Regions from separate parts of the Jeongeupia sp. USM3 genome, predicted to be linked through region 1. Evidence: riboswitches for the same ligand, from Rfam matches in the RefSeq annotation. Region 1 holds a riboswitch; the other holds the start of a gene.

Region 1 (10,178 bases):
CGAGGTCTTCCCGGTACTGGGCGAGCCCGGCGGGGCCAATGCCGTAGACCAGCGCGGCCAGGCCTGCGGCGGCGAGTACGAGCCCGATACTGATGCGCTTGAAAAACGCTCTTTTGTTCATGCGTCCTCCTTGGCGGAAAGCGCGGCGACACGGGGCCGGGCGCGATCCGCTGTAATGATCGCGACAACTAGAGAGCTGCCTTACGAGGTTGTCCGGCATGGCGCCGGACGCGGTGCGCCAGGGGCGCGGCGGCGGCCGGGAAACGGCCGCCAGATTGAGTGGCGCCGGGGCGCCGTCTGACTGAGGCTTATACTTATAACACTTTGTTACCGGACATTACAAACCAAATACTTTTGATTCTATGCACGCTGGAAGGCGGATCGCCGCCGCGGCACTCAGCGATCGTTCGCGTCGATTTTGCGGATGATCCGCGCCGGATTGCCGCCGACGATGGTGTCCGCCGGCACGTCCTTGAGCACGACGGCGCCGGCACCGACGATGGACCGCGCGCCGATCGTTACACCCTGACAAATGACGGCATTGCCGCCGATCCACACGTCATCTTCGATGAAAATCGGTTTCCAGCGCGCGGTCCAGTCGCGCCGCTCAATGTGGTCGATCGGGTGGCTGGCGCCGTAGAACTGCACGTTCGGGCCGACCAGCACGTTGTTGCCGATGGTGATCGCCGTGCCGTCGAGGAAGGTGGCGCCGGCATTGAGGAAGGTATGGCTGCCGATGCGGATCGACTTGCCGTATTCGCAGAACAGCGGCGCACGCACCCAGCTGTCCTCGCCCAGCGCACCGAACAGTTCGCGCCACAACGGCGCCTGCAGTTCCGATTCGGTCTGGGCGATCTGCCGCAGCAGGCGCTCGGCGTTCTTGCGCATCGCGACCATTTCGGGTGCGAAGAAGTCGAACGGTTCACCGGCGAGCAGTTTGTCGAGTTCGGTCATCGGGCGGCTCCGCAGCATCGTGAAACCGCCAGCTTACCGCGCGGCCGGCCGGGCGCCAGCCGATTCTTGCTCAGCCGCCGAGCTTGGCCAGCATGCCCGCCAGCATCGCCCGGCCTTCCTGCTTGCTGATCGCGCCTTCGGCCTTGTCGCCGGCAAGCCGGCCCGAGAAGCGCACGTCGTCGCCGGGCAGCTCGCGCAGGAAGCGGCTGGGCTGGACGATCTGCCACTCGCCACCGCGGCGGCGCTTGCCGCAGTAGCTGATCGTCAGGCTGCGCTGGGCGCGGGTGATGCCGACGTACATCAGCCGCCGCTCTTCCTCGACCATGTTCGATTCGATCGAGTTCTGGTGCGGCAGGATGTCCTCCTCGCAGCCGACGAGGAACACGTGCGGATACTCGAGCCCCTTGCTCGCATGCAGGGTCGACATCTTCACCGCGTCGACCTCGTCCTCGTCGCGGCCCTGCAGCATCGTGATCAGCGCGATCGTCTGGCTGATCTCGATCAGGTTCTTGCCGTTGTTCTCGCCCTGCTTGGCCACCCAGTCGACGAGTTCGAGCACGGTTTTCCACTTGGTCTCGGCCGGCTTCGGCTCGTCGCTGTCATACAGCCACGTCTCGAAGTCGATCGCGTCGAGCAGTTGCCTGAGCAGCTCGCCGGCCGGCGCACGCGGCGCCTCGAACTGCATCCGGCCGATGAAGTCGCAGAACTGCTTGAGCGGCTCGTACTGGGCGGCCTGCACCTGCCAGACGAAGCCTTCCTCGTGCACGGCGGCAAACAGCGAGATGTGCCGCTCGGCCGCGTAGGCGCCGAGCTTTTCGAGCGTGACGTTGCCGACACCGCGCTTGGGTGTCGTCACCGCACGGATGAAGGCCGGATCGTCGTCCTCGTTGGCGATCAGCCGCAGGTAGGACAGCACGTCCTTGATCTCGGCCTTGTCGAAGAACGACTGCCCGCCCGAAATCGTGTACGGGATCTTGTGCATCCGCAGCTGGGTTTCGACGATGCGCGCCTGATGGTTGCCGCGATAGAGGATCGCGTAGTCCTTGAAACCGGTGCCGGCCTCGAACTTGTGCGCCAGCAGTTTCATCGCGACGAGTTCAGCCTCGTGCTCGTCGTTCCTGGCCTCGATCACCTGCACCGGATCGCCAACGCCGAGGTCCGACCACAGCGTCTTTTCGAACAGCTTGGGATTGTTGGCGATCACCGCGTTGGCGCAGCGCAGGATGCGCGCGACCGAGCGGTAGTTCTGCTCGAGCTTGATCACCTTGAGCTTGGGGAAGTCGGTGCTCAGCAGCCGCAGGTTTTCCATGTTCGCGCCGCGCCAGGCGTAGATCGACTGGTCGTCGTCGCCGACGGCGGTGAACTGGCCGGTGATGCCGGTCAGCTGTTTCACCATGTCGTACTGCGTGGTGTTGGTGTCCTGGCACTCGTCGATCAGCAGGTAGCGCAACCGGTGCTGCCACTTGGTCAGCACGTCTTCGTGCTGCTCGAACAGGTCGACCGGCAGCCGGATCAGGTCGTCGAAGTCGACCGCCTGATACGCCTGCAAGGTGTCCTGGTAGGCGCGGTAGAGCTTGGCCAGATGCATCTCGCCGTCCGAGCTGGCACGCACCAGCGCGGTATCGGGCGAAATCCGGTCGTTCTTCAGCAGCGAGATCTGGCTGACCGTCGAGCGGATCAGCTGCTTGTCGGTCGTCGTCAGCAGGTCGGAGATGATCTTGCTGGCATCGGCGCTGTCCAGAATCGAGAACTGCGGCTTGTAGCCGAGGTGCTTCGCTTCCTCGCGCAGGATGCGCATGCCGAGGCTGTGGAAGGTCGACACCGTCAGCCCCTTGAGGCGGTTCGCGTCCATCAGCGCGCCGACGCGCTCCTGCATCTCGCGCGCCGCCTTGTTGGTGAAGGTGATCGCCGCGATATTGCGCGCGTCCATCCCGGCCTGGCCGATCAGGTAGGCGATCTTCTGCGTGATCACCCGCGTCTTGCCCGACCCGGCCCCCGCAAGCACGAGGCACGGGCCGCCAAGATATTTGACGGCCTCGCGTTGCGGATCGTTGAGCTTGTCGAGCATAAAGCGGTTTTCCTTCAAGGGCTTGCGATTCTAGCACAGCCCCGCCATCGCCCCGCCCCCGAAGCACCTGTCCCGGCAGGCGAGCGAGCCAAAGTCGTTTGTTCACGCCCGAAGCGAGGATGCCCTCTGGACGTCCCCCGGGGGAAACCGGAACGGACATCGAGTTCAGGAGAACGACCCGAAGGTAGCCCCCTTGCGGGGTTCCGGGCATCGGGCGGGGACACAATGCGCAGCCGCCCAACGGGACAGGTTCTAGACCCGGAACTGCCCGACCACGCCGTCCAGCCTTGCCGCCGTCGCCGCCAGATGCGCCGACGCCGCGGCAATCTCGCCGATCGCCCGGAGATTCTCTTCGCCGGTCTGCGAGATCGCCTCGATGTTGCGGGCGATCTCTTCGCTCGCGCGCGACTGCTCGCCCGCCGCCTGCGTGACCTCGCCAAGAATGACCGAGACCTCGCGGGTGCGCTCGTCGATGCGCGAGACCGACGAAGCGGCCTCGCCGGCCAGCGCGACGCCGCTCAGCGCAAGGCCGCTGACGCCTTCGATGCCGGCGACCGCCTGGCCGGTATCGCTCTGGATCGCATCGGTCATCGTCGTGATCCGCTTGGTTGCCTCGCTGGTCCGTTCGGCCAGTTTGCGCACCTCGTCGGCGACGACGGCAAAGCCGCGCCCGGCCTCGCCGGCGCGTGCGGCCTCGATCGCCGCATTCAGCGCCAGCAGGTTGGTCTGGTCGGCGATCTCGTGGATCGTCGCGACGATCGCCGAGACCTGCCCCGAACGCTCGCCGAGCGTCTGCACCAGCCGGGTCGATTCGCCGACCGACTCGGCGATCCGCTCCATCTCGCCGGTCGCCCGCCCGACCGCGTCCCGTCCCTGCCGGGTCAGTTGCTGCGCGTTGTCCGAGCGCCCCGCCACCTCGCCGAGGTGGCCGCTGATCCGGGCAATGCTGGCGCTGATCTCCTCGACCGTCGCCGCGGTCGCCATCGCCGAGCGCTGCTGCGTGGCCGAGCTGTCCTCGATCACCTTCATGCTGCGCGCCAGTTCGGTGATCTCGCCCGAGACCTCGCGCGAGCCCTGGCGCACGTCGCGGAGAATGTCGCGGAAGCGGTCGATCAGCGAAAAGAACACTGCGCCGATCTGGCCGACTTCGCCGTCCGCCGACGGACGGTTGCCGATCGCGAGATTGCCCGATGCGGCGATCTCGTGCATGTGGTCGCGCAGCTTTTCGAGCGGCACGCTGATGCTGCGCGCGATCAGCCACGACGCCAGCACCAGCACCGCAAGGCCGGCGGCGATCGATCCGGCCCATGCCCAGGCCTTGCGGGCAAATTCGCGCTCGACATCGTCAACGTAGACGCCGGTCGCCACGACCCAGCCCCACGGCGCGTAGAGCCGGCTGCCGCTGACCTTGTCGACCGGTGTCTTGCTGCCCGGCTTGGCCCACTGGTAGTCGACGAACTCGCCGCGGTCGCGCACCGCGGCATCGACCAGTTCGCTGACGATGCGCACGCCGTTGGGATCCTTGAGCTGGCTCTGGTCCTTGCCGTTCAGCTCGGGCTTGATCGGGTGCCGCAGCATCCGGTAATGCGTGTCATACAGCGCGACATAATTGCCGTCGTCGTAACGCAGGCCGGCGACCGCGTCGGCCGCCGTCTGCTTCGCTGCATTGAGCGGCATTTTTCCGTCCTTGGCGAGCTGGCCGTAGTGCGCGATCACCGAGTGGGCCGTGTCGACGACGTGGCGCGTGGCCGTACGCCGCGCATCGAGCATGTCCCTGCGCTCGTTGAACAGGGCCCACACCGCCCCGGCCGAGATGGCCAGCACCGCCAGCAGGATCAGCAGCCACAGCTTGTGGCGTATCGTCGCGTTCGACAGCATTTCCAGTCCTCCATACCCGCCCGCACCGGAGTGGCCGCGAGCAATAAATACGAACTGGAAATATAGAAGTCAGCAAAAATTAAGCAAAACACGCAAGTGGCGGGCCGACAGGCGCGCCCCCGGCAAACGCCCGGACCAACTACAGCCTGCGATCCGGCATGTTTCCTGACACAAGCGCATGTAAGCAAAGGCGGCAGAATCGGCCGCCAGGCCGTATCCCCGCGAGGCAGGCCGCGCCGGGGCACCGGCTTGCGGCAGGTCAATATTGGGAGAAATCACGATGGCCGATGACTACGTCGTTTTGCTACATTCGATGTTGCAAGCTTCCCCCGTGTTCGGATGAAGGTCGCAGGAGAGTGCCCACATGGCCGTGCCGCAAGGCGCGTCGGGCCGCCGAAGAAGTGAATCTTTCAGGCGCCGGGAAAACCCGGCAGGGACTGCGACTGGACGAGCCTCTGGAGAGCCCCGGCGTGCATCACCGTTTTCAGGACGGACTGCACCGGCCGGGCACCGAAGGCGAAAGGCGTTCCGTCAGGAACGCTGAAACGCTCAGGTAAAAGGACAGAGGAAGGACGGCCGCTCGCCGTGCCTGCCCGCGTCCCGGGCAGCGTACGGCTGGCCGTCCCCTCTGTCAGATCGATGTTTGATACTGACGGAGACCTACAAACCATGCCCCCGCTCCAAGACCTGCTGCAGACGATCGACAACCTCGTCTGGGGCCCGCCGCTGCTGATCCTGCTGGTCGGCACCGGTATTTATCTCACCGCCCGGCTGGGCCTGCTGCAGGTGTTCAGGCTGCCGCTGGCGCTCAGGCTCGTGTTCCGTGCCGACAAGAACCCCAACCTGCCCGGTGACGTGTCGAGTTTTGCCGCGCTGTGCACCGCGCTGTCGGCCACCGTCGGCACCGGTAACATCGTCGGCGTGGCGACAGCCATCAAGCTCGGCGGCCCCGGCGCGCTGTTCTGGATGTGGATGGCAGCGTTCTTCGGCATGGCGACCAAGTACGCCGAGTGCCTGCTGGCGGTGAAGTACCGCACCGTCGACGACAGGGGCCAGATGGCCGGCGGGCCGATGTATTACCTCACGCACGGCCTCGGCCTGCCGTGGCTGGGCAAGCTGTTCGCGCTGTTCGGCGTCGGCGTCGCGCTGTTCGGCATCGGCACGTTCGCGCAGGTCAACGCGATCTCCGAAGCCGTGCATTCGAGTTTCGACATCCCGGTGTTGTGGACCTGCCTGACCTTGGCGGTGCTGGTGGCGATGATCACGCTCGGCGGCATCAAGTCGATCTCGCGCGTTGCCGAGGCCATCGTGCCGTTCATGATGGTGTTCTACGTCACCGCGTCGGTCGCGCTGCTGGCGATGAATGCCAGCGCCCTGCCCGACGCGATCATGCTGGTGATCCGGTCGGCGTTCACCGGCCACGCGGCCGTCGGCGGCTTTTTCGGCGCGACGATGATGCTGGCGATCCAGAGCGGCGTCGCCCGCGGCGTGTTCTCGAACGAATCGGGCCTGGGCAGTGCGCCGATCGCCGCCGCCGCCGCGCGCAGCAACTCCTGCGTCGAGCAGGGGCTGATCTCGATGACCGGCACCTTTTTCGACACCATCATCATCTGCACCATGACCGGGCTGGTGCTGATCGTCACCGGCGTCTGGTCCGGCGACGCCAGCGGCGCACGGATGACCAACCTCGCCTTCCAGCAGGGGTTGTCGCAGGACTGGGGCAACCTGATCGTCACCGTCGGCCTGCTGTTCTTCGCCTTCACCACGATCATCGGCTGGAACTACTACGGCGAGCGCTGCATGCAGTACCTCGCCGGCCGCCGCGGCATCATTCCGTTCAAGCTGGTGTTCATCGCCTGCATCGTCGGTAGCGCCTTCCTGCATCTGGACCTGATCTGGGTGCTGGCCGACATCGTCAACGGCCTGATGGCGATCCCGAACCTGATCGGCCTGATCGGCCTGCGGCATGTGGTGGCGATGGAAACGAAGCGCTATTTCGCCGGCCGGCTCGACGACGACGATACCGGCGTGCTGCAGCCGGCGCTGGCGCAGCGCTGATCGCCGGGCGCAACGCAAAAAGCCCCGGCCAAGGCCGGGGCTTTGCGGCCCGTGCTTACTGGCCGAACACCGACAGCGGCCCCGCCAGCGGATCGGCATCGACGCGGTACTTGCCGTTACCGAGCGCCCTCACCGCCAGCGCGCCGCCGCCCTGCCTGACGCTGATCGCCGCACTGGCGCTCAGGTCCAGCGTCAGCGGCGTGGCGTACTTCACGCAATCGGCGTTGCCGGTATTGAACACCACCTGATTGCCGTTGAGCGCCGGCGCGCACGCTTCGCGGGCGTAGCGGTAGCGGATCACGTTCGACGGCGTCGCCACCCACAACAGCCCGGCATCGACCCTGGCCTTCACGTAATCGAGGTGGCCGAGGTAGCGCGCCACCGGCACCGGCTCCCAGCTGCTGTTCGGGTTGTCGTCGACCGCATGCATGGTCCGCGTCGCCCAGCCGCCCTGATCGATCGCCGCATCGACGTGCAGGTTGAGGATTTCGCTGCCCATCGGATACAGCGACCATTGGCCGGAAGCGGTGAACAGGTCCCACTTCACCATGTACGGATCGCTGAAGTTGGCGGCGTTCACGCCGGCGGCCCGGCCGACGTACTCGATATTGCCGCCGCCAAGATCGCGGTTGCTGCCCCGGCCGCCCAGATAACCCGGTTGCGCTCGCAGATACGTCAGCGCCGCATCGGTCGCCGTATCGTTCGGCCAGATGAAGTAGCTCATCTGGTAGCCGCCCAGCCTGGTCTTCACGTCCTGCACCGAATCGTTGATTTCGACGCTGTTCACCCAGTTGGCGTCGCCACTGCCGGCGACCGGATGGTTGCGCGAGTGGTTGATGATTTCATGACCGTTCGTGATGAAAGTCTGCGCCGCGCTCCAGTGGCCGGGCTGGCACAGGTTGGTGACGATGCCGAAGCCCGCCACCAGCCCCCGCTGCGTCAGCGCGGGCTCGGCCACGTTGATGTGGCTCTGGCTGACGACGTTGTTGCAGAAGTCGTCGTGCACCATCGAGTACGCGCCCTTGGCGCCACCGCGCCAGGTCGTCACCTCGGCCGCGCTGATCTGGACCGGCGTTGGCGTCGGGGTGGGCGTCGGCGGCGGGCACGGTTTCGGGTACACGGCGGCCACCGACCAGAGGCTGGCATCGAACGACACGCTGTCCTGGCCGAGCACCTTCGGCTCGTTTGCTGTCGATGCGACATGGGTCTGCTTGGCGACAAAAATGCCCGGTGCGAAATTGCCGTTGTAGTAGGCACGGAAGGTGCCGCCAGCCGGCTTGACGGTCGCGCCGGCGGCATAGCTGGCCCCGGCACTCCAGGTCGGATGCGGTGCCTCGCCCGGGCAGACGTCTCCCACGATCTGCGATGCGTAGATCGGAGTCGGAGTCGGAGTCGGAGTCGGAGTCGGAGTCGGAGAAGGTGGTAGCACGTCGCCGAGATACTCCCACGGCCCCCATTGCTCGGCGCCCGGTACGCTACCTTGCGTCCACCACTTGGCGCGGTACATCTTGCCTTGGTAGATCACGCATTGGCCGCTGTTGTAGACCGGCGTCGTCAGCCAGTCGGTGCAGCCGCTCGGGGTCGGGGTCGGGGTCGGGGTCGGGGTCGGGGTCGGGGTCGGGGTCGAAATGGTGCTGCACGTACCCAGACTGGTCCATGGCATGCCGCTGCCGGCCGGGCCGGAGTGGGTCGCCGGGCTGTTGCCTTGCGTCCACCAGTTGGCCTGGTAGTTGATGCCGTTCAGGGCCACCTTGTCCCCGCCGTTGTAGGCGGTGGTCGCGTTCCATGCGGCAACGCACAGCGGTGCCGGGGTCGCGTACACCGGTACGGCCAGCACCGCGGCCGGAATGGCGGCAAGGGCAAAACGATTGAAATGCGTCATCAAGACTTCTCCATCCACTGTCGTTGTGCGGTCTACAGCCGCGCACGCACAGTTTCAGAACAGATGACGTTCGACTAGCCGATGGCCCGCTCTTTTTCACGAACGGCCAGAACAAACGGATAAAACCCATGAAAATCATCAGCCTGCATCGTCACCGCCGCTGAACGAGGTTCACGAACGGCCGTTGCATTCGCACCCAACGCACCGTGTCGCCGCATGGGCCAGCAGTGTCGATCTGCTTCGTACACGAGCGCAGCGCCGGCGCGTCCGCCTGGCCTTGTCCGGCGTGGCCGGCGCATGCGATGCTGCTTGACCAGCCGCTTCCATCTTGCCCGATGGCCCTGCCCAATCTCCATTTCGCCGAATACAGCCGCCGGATGAACCGGGTGCTCGACCATATCGACCGGCACCTCGACGCCCCGCTCGATCTCACCACGCTGGCCGGGGTGGCGAACTTCTCGCCGTTCCATTTCCACCGGGTCTTCCAGTCCTGGCTCGGCGAAACGCTGGGCGACTATGTGCGCCGCAGACGGCTGGAGGTCGCCGCGTCGACGCTCGCCATCCGGCCCGGCGAACCGGTGCTGAACATCGCACTGGCGGTCGGTTTCGGTTCGGGTGAAGCGTTCGCCCGCGCGTTCAAGACCCGTTTCGGCGTCACGCCGAGCGACTGGCGGCGGCAAGCACCGGCCCGCTGGCAGGCCGAACTCGATGCGATCCGCGTGCGGCGCATGCAGAACCGCAATCCGGATCAGCCGGATCGCAAGCACGATCAGGCCGGTAACCATATGGCCGGGCACGATGAGGACACGTCACCCGACACGGAGATCATCATGAACGTCACGATCCAGACCCTGCCACCGGTACGCGTCGCCTACCTGCGCCACATCGGCCCCTACGGCCCGGCGCTCGGCCAGTTCTGGCGCGGCACCTTCGCACCGTGGGCACGCACGCACGGCCTGTCCGGCAACACCAGCTACGGCATCGGCCACGACGACCCGAGCGTCACGCTGCCGGAAAAATGCCGCTACGACGCGGCGGTGGAAGTCCCGGCCGACTTCGTCGCCAGCGGCGAAGCCGGCATTGCCGAGCTGCCCGGCGGCCGCTACGCCGTCGCCAGCTTCAGCGGCGACGTACGCACCATCGGCGACGCCTGGCTGGCGCTGACCCGCGACTGGCTGCCGGGCAGCGGCTACCAGTTCGACAACCGGCCGTGCTTCGAGCGCTACAGCGGCGCACCGGACGAGGACACCAGTCGCGAGGATTTCAGTTGCGAGCTGTGCATTCCGGTAAGGCCGCTTTGAATGGTGAGCTGGAAATTTAGAAAAATCGCGAATTCGC
Region 2 (10,178 bases), 1.3 Mb from region 1:
CTTCCTCGAGCTTCTGCTCGGCCGCCTCGGCGTCGCCTTGCTCGATGTCGACCTGGGCCAGCCGCAACAGCAGCTCGGCCTGGAAGTGGCTGAACTGCCGGGCCCGGCACAGATCCAGCGCCTGGACGAGAATGTGCCGGGCTTCTTCCTCGCGGCCCAGCACATGCAGGTCCCAGCCCAGGCTGATTTTCACCTTGGCGATCAGGTGCACGTCGTCGCTCGATTCGAGCTGGCGGTCGGCCGCGCGGTGGAAGGTCACCGCCTCGTCGAGCCCGCCGTAGGCACTGCACACCTGGCCGAGGCCGATCAGCGCCAGCGCCAGCGTATGCACATGCCGGGTCTCGCCGTCGCAGAGCCGCACGCACTGCGCCCAGTGCTGCAGCGCCAGCCGGTAGTCGCCGCCGGTGTAGTGGTCGCGCCCGAGCCGTTCCTGTACCGCCGGCTCGAGATGGCGGAGCCCGTACATCTGGCAGCACGCCAGCGCTTCGGCGAGCAGCACGCTGCCTTCGTTGCGCTCGCCGAGCTGGTCCTCGATCAGCGAGAGCATCGTCGCGGCACGGACCAGTGCTTCGACGTCGTGCTCGTCGCGGGCGCGCACCAGCACCGGCGCGCACTGGCGCTTGGCGGTGGTCGGGTCGCTGAAGACGATGCGTTCGATGTCGTTGAGGGTCTGGAGCAGGGCCACAGGCTTTGCCGGAAGGAGTAGGGCGTTACCCTTATTCTAGCGCCGCCGCCGGCAAAACATGCGGCCGAACGCCATCGTCCCGAGCGCAAGCTCAGAGCGGTGCGCAATCGCAGGCGCTGTATCGGCACCGCTCCCGGCCAGCCGGAAAGCGGCGAGACCGGCCTCGAAAGGCTGGCGGCCGCCAGCGGCTTCGGCTCGGTCGAAAGCCTGCGGGCGCATTTCCGACGGGTGGTCGGCGTCGCGCCGTCGGTCTACCGGCGCCGTTTCGCCGTGGCGTGATGCCGATTGCACCGGCAGACCGCCACCAGACTTGATCCAGCGCAAGCAATCGCAAGGGCCGTAGCGGAACTATTTGCGGTTACATGATGACGGGATGACGGTAAAAAAAGGTTGTCGATCAGCAAGCATTGTCACGAGCGATGTCTGCTGCCGGCACCGGGGACGGCCAACACGGCAACCCTGCACCCTTGATCAATACCCATCAAGTTCGAGATCGATAACTGCTCCAGCCCCGTGCCCGGAGTTGCACCGCGTTTGCCGCGGTGCCGCTGTTATCCCCCCGGATGGGCCAATCAAACCTGGAGGCAAACCGTGGCCGGCAATTCTTCCCTGAGCCAACCCAAGGCGTTTTACCTGATATTTTCGATCGAACTGTGGGAACGGTTCGGTTACTACGGCCTGCAGGGCATCATGGCGGTGTACCTCGTCAAGATGCTCGGCCTGCACGAGGCCGATTCGTTCACGCTGTTCTCGTCCTTTGTCGCGCTTGTCTACGGCCTGATCGCCGTCGGCGGCTGGCTCGGCGACAAGGTGCTCGGCACCAAGCGGACCATCATCCTCGGCGCGATCACGCTGGCGGTCGGCTACGCGATGATCGCGTTCTCGAATCACCAGGTTTCGTGGGTCTATCTCGGCATGGGCACGGTCGCCGTCGGTAACGGCCTGTTCAAGGCCAACCCGGGGTCGCTGCTGTCCAAGCTCTACGACAAGGACGACCCGCGCATCGACGGCGCGTTCACGATGTACTACATGGCGATCAACATCGGCTCGTTCTTCTCGATGCTGGCGACGCCGTGGCTGGCCAAGGAGTTCGGCTGGGGCGTGGCGTTCTCGCTGTCGGTCGTCGGCATGCTGATCACCATCGCCAACTTCCTGCTGTGCAAGAAGATGGTCGCCCAGTACGGCTCGGAGCCGGACTTCAAGCCGCTCAACCTCAAGTACCTCGCTTACGTGATCGTCGGCATCGTCGCGGTCTGTCTGGCCGCATCGTGGCTGCTCAAGCACCCGACCGTCGCCAACTACGGTCTGGCCGCGATCTCGATCGGCATCGTTGCGATCTTCATGAAGGAAACCTTCGCGCTGCAGGGCGCGGCGCGCAGCAAGATGATCGTCGCCTTCGTGCTGATGGTCGAAGCGGTGATCTTCTTCGTGCTCTACAACCAGATGCCGACGTCGCTGAACTTCTTCGCGATCAACAACACCGAGCACAGCCTGCTGGGCTTCGCGGTCCAGCCCGAGCAGTTCCAGGCACTGAACCCGTTCTGGATCATGATCGCCAGTCCGATCCTGGCGATGGCGTACAACAAGCTCGGCGACAGGCTGCCGATGCCGCACAAGTTCGCGATCGGCATGGTGCTGTGCTCGCTGGCCTTCCTGGCGCTGCCCTTCGGTGCGCGCTTTGCCAACGAGCATGGTCTGGTGTCGGCCAACTGGCTGGTGCTGAGCTACGCGCTGCAGAGCATCGGCGAGCTGCTGATTTCGGGCCTCGGTCTGGCGATGGTCGCGCAGCTGGTGCCGGAACGGCTGATGGGCTTCATCATGGGCGCGTGGTTCCTCACCACCGCGGCGGCGTCGGCAGTCAGCGGCATGGTCGCCGGCCTGACCGCGGTGCATGGCGACGTCAGCAACGCGCAGCAGTCGCTGGCGGTCTACAGCGACGTGTTCATGAAGATCGGCATCGTCACCGGCGTGATCGCCGTGCTGATGATCGTTACCGCGCCGCTGCTGGCGCGGATGATCAGCGGCGCCAAGGAAGTCGACGCCTTCGTGGCAGAAGGCGAGCTGGCCGCACAGCGTCCGCAGTAGGCACCGCCAACAAAACCCTGCTGGCGGCGTTGCGTTCACTTGCCGTACTTGCCGTACTTGCTTGTACTGTCTGCGTTTCGCGTGCCTTGCCAGCACCAGTTTCACTGGGTTTCATTAGCGACGCCAAGCGTCAATGCCCCGCAATGCGGGGCTTTTTCACATCCAGCCGAAGGCGCCGAGCACCGCGCCGGCGGCGATCAGCCACAGCGGGTTGAGCTTGGTCCTCAGCCCGACGATCACCGTCAGCCCGGCCAGCAGCGCCATGCGCAGGTTGCCGCTGCCGGTCGAGAGCAGCAGGACGCCGGTCGCCAGCGTCAGCGCGATCGTCAGCGGCGCTAGCGCGCGGCGGATCAGCCGGTGCCATCGGTGCTCGCGGTGGCGGTGGCCGTAGTGTTCGACCGCCAGTGCGATCAGCGACGACGGCAGGCACATCGCCAGCAGTGCCACCAGTGCGCCGGGCAGGCCGGCGATCTGCAGCCCGAACAGCAGCACGAACAGCAGGTTCGGCCCCGGGGCGACCTGCGCGATCGTGTAGCTGGCGGTAAAGGCCGATTCGCTCAGCCAGTGCTGCTCGGTGACGAGCACGCGATGCATGTCGGGCAGCACCGCGCTGGCACCGCCGAAGGCAATCAGCGACAGCTGGGCGAAGTGGCCGAACAGCGGCAGGAGCAGCGTCATCGGCGCGCTCCGATCAGGCAGATCAGCAGCGACAGCGGAATCAGCACCGCCAGCACCGGCAGCAGCGGCCAGCGCAGCAGCGCAACGGCGACGAAGGCCGCGCCACCGGTCAGCCACGCCAGGCCGAGCCCCTGTTGCGTGCGCGCCAGCTTGATGGCGGTGAGGATGATCAGTCCGGCGGCGACCGCGGTCATTCCGTGCAGCGCGCCCTGGATCGCCGGAATGCCGGCGACGTGCCGGTAGCCGAGGCCGAGCGCCAGCACGATCAGCCCCGGCGGGCCGATCAGCCCGAACGACGCGCTCAGCGCTCCCCTGAGGCCGGCGTGGCGGTAGCCGAACATCATCGCCAGATTGACGATGTTGGGGCCCGGCAGGATCTGGCCGGTGCTGAGCAGGTCGGCGAACTCGGCATCGTCGAGCCAGCCGCGTTCGTCGACCAGCACTCGCCGTGCCCACGGCAGCACGCCGCCGAAGCCGATCAGCCCCATCCGGGCGAAGGTGCGGAACAGCGTGGCCGGGGTGATCGGCAGCGGGGTGGCCGGCATGGTTAAAACCGTAACTAATCTGACACGCCATCGTAACGCCCTCCGGCTTTCAGATTGCCTTCAGCGTGCGATGCGAGGCATGCGCGCGACACCTGCGGCCCGCATGCTGCCGTTGACCGTGGCCGGTGCGGTCGGGATAATCCGCGGCTTCGCGGGAGAGTGGCCCGGCCTGAGTACCGGTCGCGGGTCCGCCGAAGGCGCAAGCTCCCAGAATCGCTCAGGCAAACGAACCGCGAAGCCAGTATCAGGCCAATTGGAGAGAGGCCGGCAACGCCGGTCCACCGAAGGGGCAATGCGCGGTCCGCCGCGCCAAACTCTCAGGTAAAAGGACAAGGGGAGAGGCCGCAAACACTTGCGGAGCCCCCATGCTGTCCACCATCTACCTCATCGCCATCACCGCCGAAGCCATGACCGGCGCGCTCGCCGCCGGCCGGCGCAACATGGACCTCTTCGGCGTGCTGGTCATCGCCTTCCTGACCGCGCTCGGCGGCGGCACCGTCCGCGACATCGTGCTCGGCCATTATCCGATCGGCTGGACCCAGCACCCCGAATACATCTGGCTGGTGCTGTCGGCCGGGCTGTTCACGGTGCTGGTCGCGCGCTTCATGCACCACCTCGGCAAAATCTTCCTGATCCTCGACGCGCTCGGGCTGATCGCCTTCACGCTGATCGGCTGCGAGGTCGCGCTGAAGATGAGCTACCACCCGACCGTGGTGATCATGGCCGGAATGACCACCGGCATCGCCGGCGGCGTGCTGCGCGACATCCTCTGCTCGCGCGTGCCGGTGGTGTTCCGCCACGAGCTGTACGCCAGCGTGTCGCTGCTGGTCGCGCTCAGCTATCTCGGCCTCGGCGAGCTCAAGGTCCAGCACGACGTCAATGTGCTGATGTCGTTCGCGCTCGGCCTGGTGATCCGGCTTTGCGCGATCTACCGCGGCTGGCGGCTGCCGGTGTTCTCGTACCGCCAGCCGATCGACTGATCGTCCGGACGAAAAAAAGGGCTGCCCGCGGGCAGCCCTTTTCGTACTGGCAGCGCCTCAGCGCGGCGGATTGACCACCACGTACTGCACCGAGGTGCCGGCGTACTGCGGCTGGTACCACGTGCTGCCGCACTGCTGGTAGGTGACGCCGCCGACGATGGTGGCGACGCAGCTCGGCGGCACCGAGTGGACGATGCTGCCGATGACGGCTGACGTGACCGCCGCCGTGGTAACCACCGCCGCGGTCCCGACTGCCGCAGCGGCGATCGGGTGGTCATAGCGTGGCGGCGGCGGGTAGTACGGCCGTGGCGGCGGATAGTAGGGGCGTGGCGCCCCGGCCGCGGCAGCGTGATAGACGCCGCCGTTCGGGCCGACGGCGGTGCGGCCGGCAACCCAGGCCTGGGCCGGAAGCGATGCCAGCAGCATCGAGGCTGCGGCCGCCAGTGCCAGCGTGGCTTTGAACTTGCGCATGGTGGGGTCTCCTTATTGTTTGGCCGACGCCGGCTTCGACGCCTCGTTGCGGGCGAAGTCGATCCGCTTGGCACCCTTGGGCGGCGTGAAGGTGAAGACCTCGTTGCCGAAGGCCGGCTGCGTCTGCCAGTTGAAGCGCACCGTGTGTTGCGGCCGGGCTTCGATGTCGGTCGCGGTGATCACCAGCTTGCACGGCAGCGGCTGCGCGCCCTTGCGAATCCACACCTGCCAGTCGGTGCCGGGCTTGCGGAACGCGTAGTGGGCGCAGCTCAGACCGCCGATGCGTTCGTCGCCGATGACACGCGCGGCGGTCAGGTCCTTGCCCTGATTGGGGTCGCTGCCCCAGTAGAACAGGTCGGCCAGCGGCGTTTCGATGCCGTACTTGTCGGCAATGTCGCCGACCAGCTCGCCGATCGTCTTCGGCGCCGCCGCGCTCGCGTAGAAGTTGTGCTGGCTGCCGTAGAGCGTGAAGGTCTTGCCGTCGTAGTACATCGTCCGTGCGCCCTGCTCGCCGCTGACGCTGGCCTTGAGCTTGTTCGGCCGCACCATCTGCATCTCGGCCTGACGGGCAAACTGCAGCGCCTGGCCGCTGTCGTCGACATAGTCGGTGGTGGTGTCGGCACGGAGGGCAAAGCGGGGCAGGCTGCGCAGGTAGTTGCCCATGGTCTCGAGTGCCTTGACCGCCTGCGGGTCGACCGCCTTGGCGGTACCGGCATCGGCGGCCAGTGCGCTGCCGGCGCATGCGGCCAGCAGCAGCGCTGCAGCGGTTCGGATTGGCTTCATCGCATCGTCCTTGTGGTCATGGTTTTACGCGTTCCGGTTCGTACAGGGCACAGCTTAGCCCGACACCCTTGTATTCGATAGTGTTGTTTTGTGCAACTATTTGCCAAGTGGGTTGCTGCAACTCCCGACTCGCGAGCGTGCAGGCCGCCGCGCATAATGGGCCGATGGAATCCTGGTCCTTCGCGTCCGCCTTCGTGCTGCTGCTGCTGGTCACCGACCCGCTGGGCAGCATTCCGCTGTTCGTTGCCATGCTCAAGCAGGTGCCGCGGCAGCGGCGCGTCCGGATGATCGTCCGCGAGGTGTCGGTCGCCTTCGTCGTGCTGCTGGTCTTCATGCTCACCGGCCGGCAGTTCCTCGCGCTGATGCATCTGTCGCAGACCTCGCTCGGCATCGCCGGCGGCGTGATCCTGTTCCTGATCGCGTTGCGCATGGTGTTTCCGCACCCGGACGGCGTGTTCGGCGACATCAAGGGCGGCGAGCCCTTTATCGTGCCGCTGGCGATCCCGCTGCTCGCCGGGCCGTCGGCGCTGGCGACGGTGCTGCTGCTGGTGTCGCGCGCGCCGGAGCGGCTATGGGAGTGGATCGGTGCGCTGGCGCTGACGATGGGCGTCTGCGCCCTGGTGCTCGGCTTCTCGGAGAAGATCGGCCAGGTGCTCGGCGAGCGCGTGACCACGGCGTTCGAGCGGCTGATGGGCCTGGTGCTGACGGCGATCGCCGTCGAGATGCTGCTGTCCGGCGTGCGCGACTACATCGCCTCGCTGGCGTGAGCGCTTGATTCCGGGCAAAGGGCCGATGCCATTTGCGTTTAGAATTCCGGACAGATTCGAACTACCGCCCAAGGAGCTGTGAGATGACCCAGAACGAACTGAAAGAAGCCGTCGGCCGCGCCGCGATCGCCTACGTGCCCGACGACTGCATCGTCGGCGTCGGCACCGGCTCGACCGCCAACTACTTCATCGACGCGCTGGCCGAGATCAAGGGCCGGATCCGCGGCGCCGTGTCGTCGAGCGAAGCGAGCATCGCCCGGCTGAAGAAGCACAACATCCCGGTCTACGACCTCAACACCGTCGACAGCCTGCCGGTCTACGTCGATGGCGCCGACGAGATCAACCACCAGCTGCAGATGATCAAGGGCGGCGGCGCCGCGCTGACGCGCGAGAAGATCGTCTCGGCCGTCGCCGAGCAGTTCGTCTGCATTGCCGATGCCAGCAAGTACGTCGGCGTGCTCGGCAACTTCCCGCTGCCGGTCGAGGTGATCCCGATGGCGCGCTCGTACGTCGCGCGCGAGCTGGTCAAGCTCGGCGGCCACCCGGCCTACCGCGAGGGCGTGGTGACCGACAACGGCAACGTCATCCTCGACGTGCACGGGCTGCGCATCGCCGAAGCGGCTAAACTGGAGTCCGAAATCAACCAGATCGTCGGTGTGGTCACCAATGGCCTGTTCGCGCGCCGCCGCGCCGACGTGCTGCTGCTCGGTACCGAGGACGGCGTCAAGACCTACAAGTGAGGCCGTGACCGACTGCCCCGGACGACTTGAAACAAAAAATTAACAAGACTCTGCGATGATCCGGGGTCTGTCCGCTGGAGCGCCCATGATGTCCGAACACATTTCCAAACAATTCGACGCCGAACTCGAGGCGATCCGCTCGAGCGTGCTCGGCATGGCCGGTCTGGTCGAAGACCAGGTGCGCCTGGCGATGGAAGCGCTGTCGACCGGCAATGTCGCCATCATCAACAAGGTGATCGAGCAGGAAGAGAAGGTCAACGCGATGCACGTGCAGCTCGACGACATGTGCATCCACATGATCGCGCGCCGCCAGCCGGCGGCGACCGACCTGCGCATGGTGATGACGGTGATCAAGTCGGTCGAGGACCTCGAGCGCATCGGCGACAAGGCCGCGCGCATCTGTGTCCGCGCCAAGAACATCTACGATGCCGGCAAGCTGCAGGTGCCGCGTTTCGCCGAGCTCGACCATATCGCCGAAGACGCGCTCGACATGCTCAGCAAGGCGCTCGACGCCTTCGCCCGCCTTGATGCCATCCCGGCGTCGGAAGTGATCCGCGACGACAGCCAGCTCGATACCGAGTACCGGGCGCTGCAACGGCTGCTGATCACGATCATGATGGAAGACCCGCGCCAGATCACCCTGACGCTGGACATCCTGTGGATCGCCAAGGCGATCGAGCGCATCGGCGATCTCGCGGTCAATATCGCCGAGCAGGTGATCTTCCTCGTCAAGGGGCAGGACGTCCGCCACAAGAGCCAGGAAGAGGTCGACAGCGTCGTCCACGCTAAGCGCGAAGAGTAAGCAGCGCACCCGACCGCAACGCCCCGCTCGCCGGGGCGTTTTCACGTCCGCGCCGCGGACCCGGGAATACGCCGGCTTGGCGCATCCCGGCAGACCGCGGTACCGTTGAGTCTTCCAACCGACTGTCCCGACCATGAACGACGCTACGCTGATCGCCGCCGTTGACCTCGGCTCCAACAGTTTCCGGCTGCAGATCGCCCGCGTGCAGGACGGCACGCTGGTGCCGCTGACCACGCTGAAGGAAACGGTGCGCCTTGCCGGCGGGCTCGACGCGGCGGGGCGACTGAGCCCGGAGATCCAGCACGAAGCGCTGTCGGCACTGGGGCGTTTCGGCAAGGCGCTGGCCGGGCTCGCGCCCGGGCAGGTACGCATCGTTGCGACCAACACTTTCCGCATCGCCGCGAACATCGACGCCTTCCAGCCGCTGGCCGAGGCCGCGCTCGGCTTTCCGGTCGAGATCGTCGCCGGCCTGGAAGAGGCCAGGCTGATCTATATCGGCGCGGCGCACAGCCTGCCGGGCAGCCGCAAGGCCAGGCTGATCGTCGACATCGGCGGCGGATCGACCGAGCTGATCATTGGCCGGCAATTCCAGCCGCAGACGATGGAAAGCGTGCTCGTCGGCTGCGTGAGCTGGAGCCAGCGTTTCTTTCCCGACGGCAGGATCACCGAGGCCGCGCTGCAGGCCGCCGAGCTGGCCGCGCGCGAGCTGCTCGAGCCGGTCGCCGGCCAGTTCGCGCCGGAACACTGGAACAACGCGATCGGCACCTCGGGCACGTCGCGCTCGATTGCCGACGTGCTCGAACTCAACGGCCTGACGCAGTCGGGCATCAGCCGAGACGGGCTGGACCGGCTGCGGCAGATCCTGCTCGACGCCGGCCACGTCGACGCGGTCGACCTCAAGGGGCTGCGCGCCGACCGCCGACCGGTGCTGGCGGGCGGTTTCGCGATCATCAATGCGGTGTTCGGCATGCTCGGCATCGAACGGATGGCGATCACCCAGGGCGCGCTGCGCGACGGCGTGCTCTACGACCTGATGGACCGGCGCGGCCTGCTCGACGTGCGCGAGCGCACCGTCGGTGCGTTCCAGCGCCGTTACCATATCGATGTCGCCCAGGCTTCCCGGGTCGCCGAACTGGCCGCGCTGCTGTTCCGGCAACTGCACGACGGCAACGACGACCGCGCCCGCGCGCTGTCGCACGCGGCGCGGCTGCACGAAATCGGCCGGCTGATCGCCCATGTCGGCTACCACAAGCACGCCGCCTACATCCTGCAGCATGCCGACATGCAGGGCTTTTCGCGCAGCGAGCAGGCCCGGCTGGCGCAACTGGCGCTGGTCCAGCGCGGCAGCCTCGCCAAGCTCGACGGCGCCGCGCGCAGGCAGGCGGACTGGGCGGAGATCCTCGCGCTGCGGCTGGCGGTGCTGTTCTGCCGCGGCCGCAAGACGCACTGGCCGGAGACGCTGCGCCTGTGCCCGCAGGACGACGGCTTCCGGCTCGACATCGATCACGCCTGGCTGTCGGCCAATCCGCTGACCGCATTCGCACTCGACGAGGAAACCCGCCAATGGCAAAAGCCGCGGTTCATCATCGCAAGAACAAGCTGAGGCAGCACCTGCGCGCCGACAAGGCGGGCAGCCACCCGG

Evidence for each region. Region 1 has a riboswitch for glycine ahead of BJP62_RS08025 (sodium:alanine symporter family protein). Riboswitches for the same ligand answer to the same signal wherever they lie in the genome.
Region 2: another riboswitch for glycine. It lies ahead of BJP62_RS14160 (trimeric intracellular cation channel family protein); the one in region 1 lies ahead of BJP62_RS08025 (sodium:alanine symporter family protein).

The regions. Positions count from the first base shown of each region.
Region 1 covers NZ_CP017668.1:1,687,831-1,698,008, forward strand. The annotation lists gene BJP62_RS08005 (ABC transporter permease) at 1-121, opposite strand, end outside; gene BJP62_RS08010 (sugar O-acetyltransferase) at 397-954, opposite strand; gene BJP62_RS08015 (UvrD-helicase domain-containing protein) at 1,025-3,022, opposite strand; gene BJP62_RS08020 (methyl-accepting chemotaxis protein) at 3,275-4,900, opposite strand; glycine riboswitch at 5,346-5,475, shown strand; gene BJP62_RS08025 (sodium:alanine symporter family protein) at 5,570-6,958, shown strand; gene BJP62_RS19235 (carbohydrate-binding protein) at 7,014-8,840, opposite strand; gene BJP62_RS08035 (GyrI-like domain-containing protein) at 9,176-10,141, shown strand.
Region 2 covers NZ_CP017668.1:3,001,322-3,011,499, forward strand. The annotation lists gene BJP62_RS14135 (tetratricopeptide repeat protein) at 1-685, opposite strand, end outside; gene BJP62_RS14140 (hypothetical protein) at 785-964, shown strand; gene dtpA (dipeptide/tripeptide permease DtpA) at 1,277-2,770, shown strand; gene BJP62_RS14150 (chromate transporter) at 2,927-3,448, opposite strand; gene BJP62_RS14155 (chromate transporter) at 3,445-3,993, opposite strand; glycine riboswitch at 4,136-4,236, shown strand; glycine riboswitch at 4,237-4,336, shown strand; gene BJP62_RS14160 (trimeric intracellular cation channel family protein) at 4,359-4,973, shown strand; gene BJP62_RS18860 (hypothetical protein) at 5,031-5,444, opposite strand; gene BJP62_RS14170 (DUF2092 domain-containing protein) at 5,457-6,227, opposite strand; gene BJP62_RS14175 (MarC family protein) at 6,392-6,994, shown strand; gene rpiA (ribose-5-phosphate isomerase RpiA) at 7,078-7,734, shown strand; gene phoU (phosphate signaling complex protein PhoU) at 7,820-8,536, shown strand; gene BJP62_RS14190 (Ppx/GppA phosphatase family protein) at 8,670-10,139, shown strand; gene corA (magnesium/cobalt transporter CorA) at 10,100-10,178, shown strand, end outside.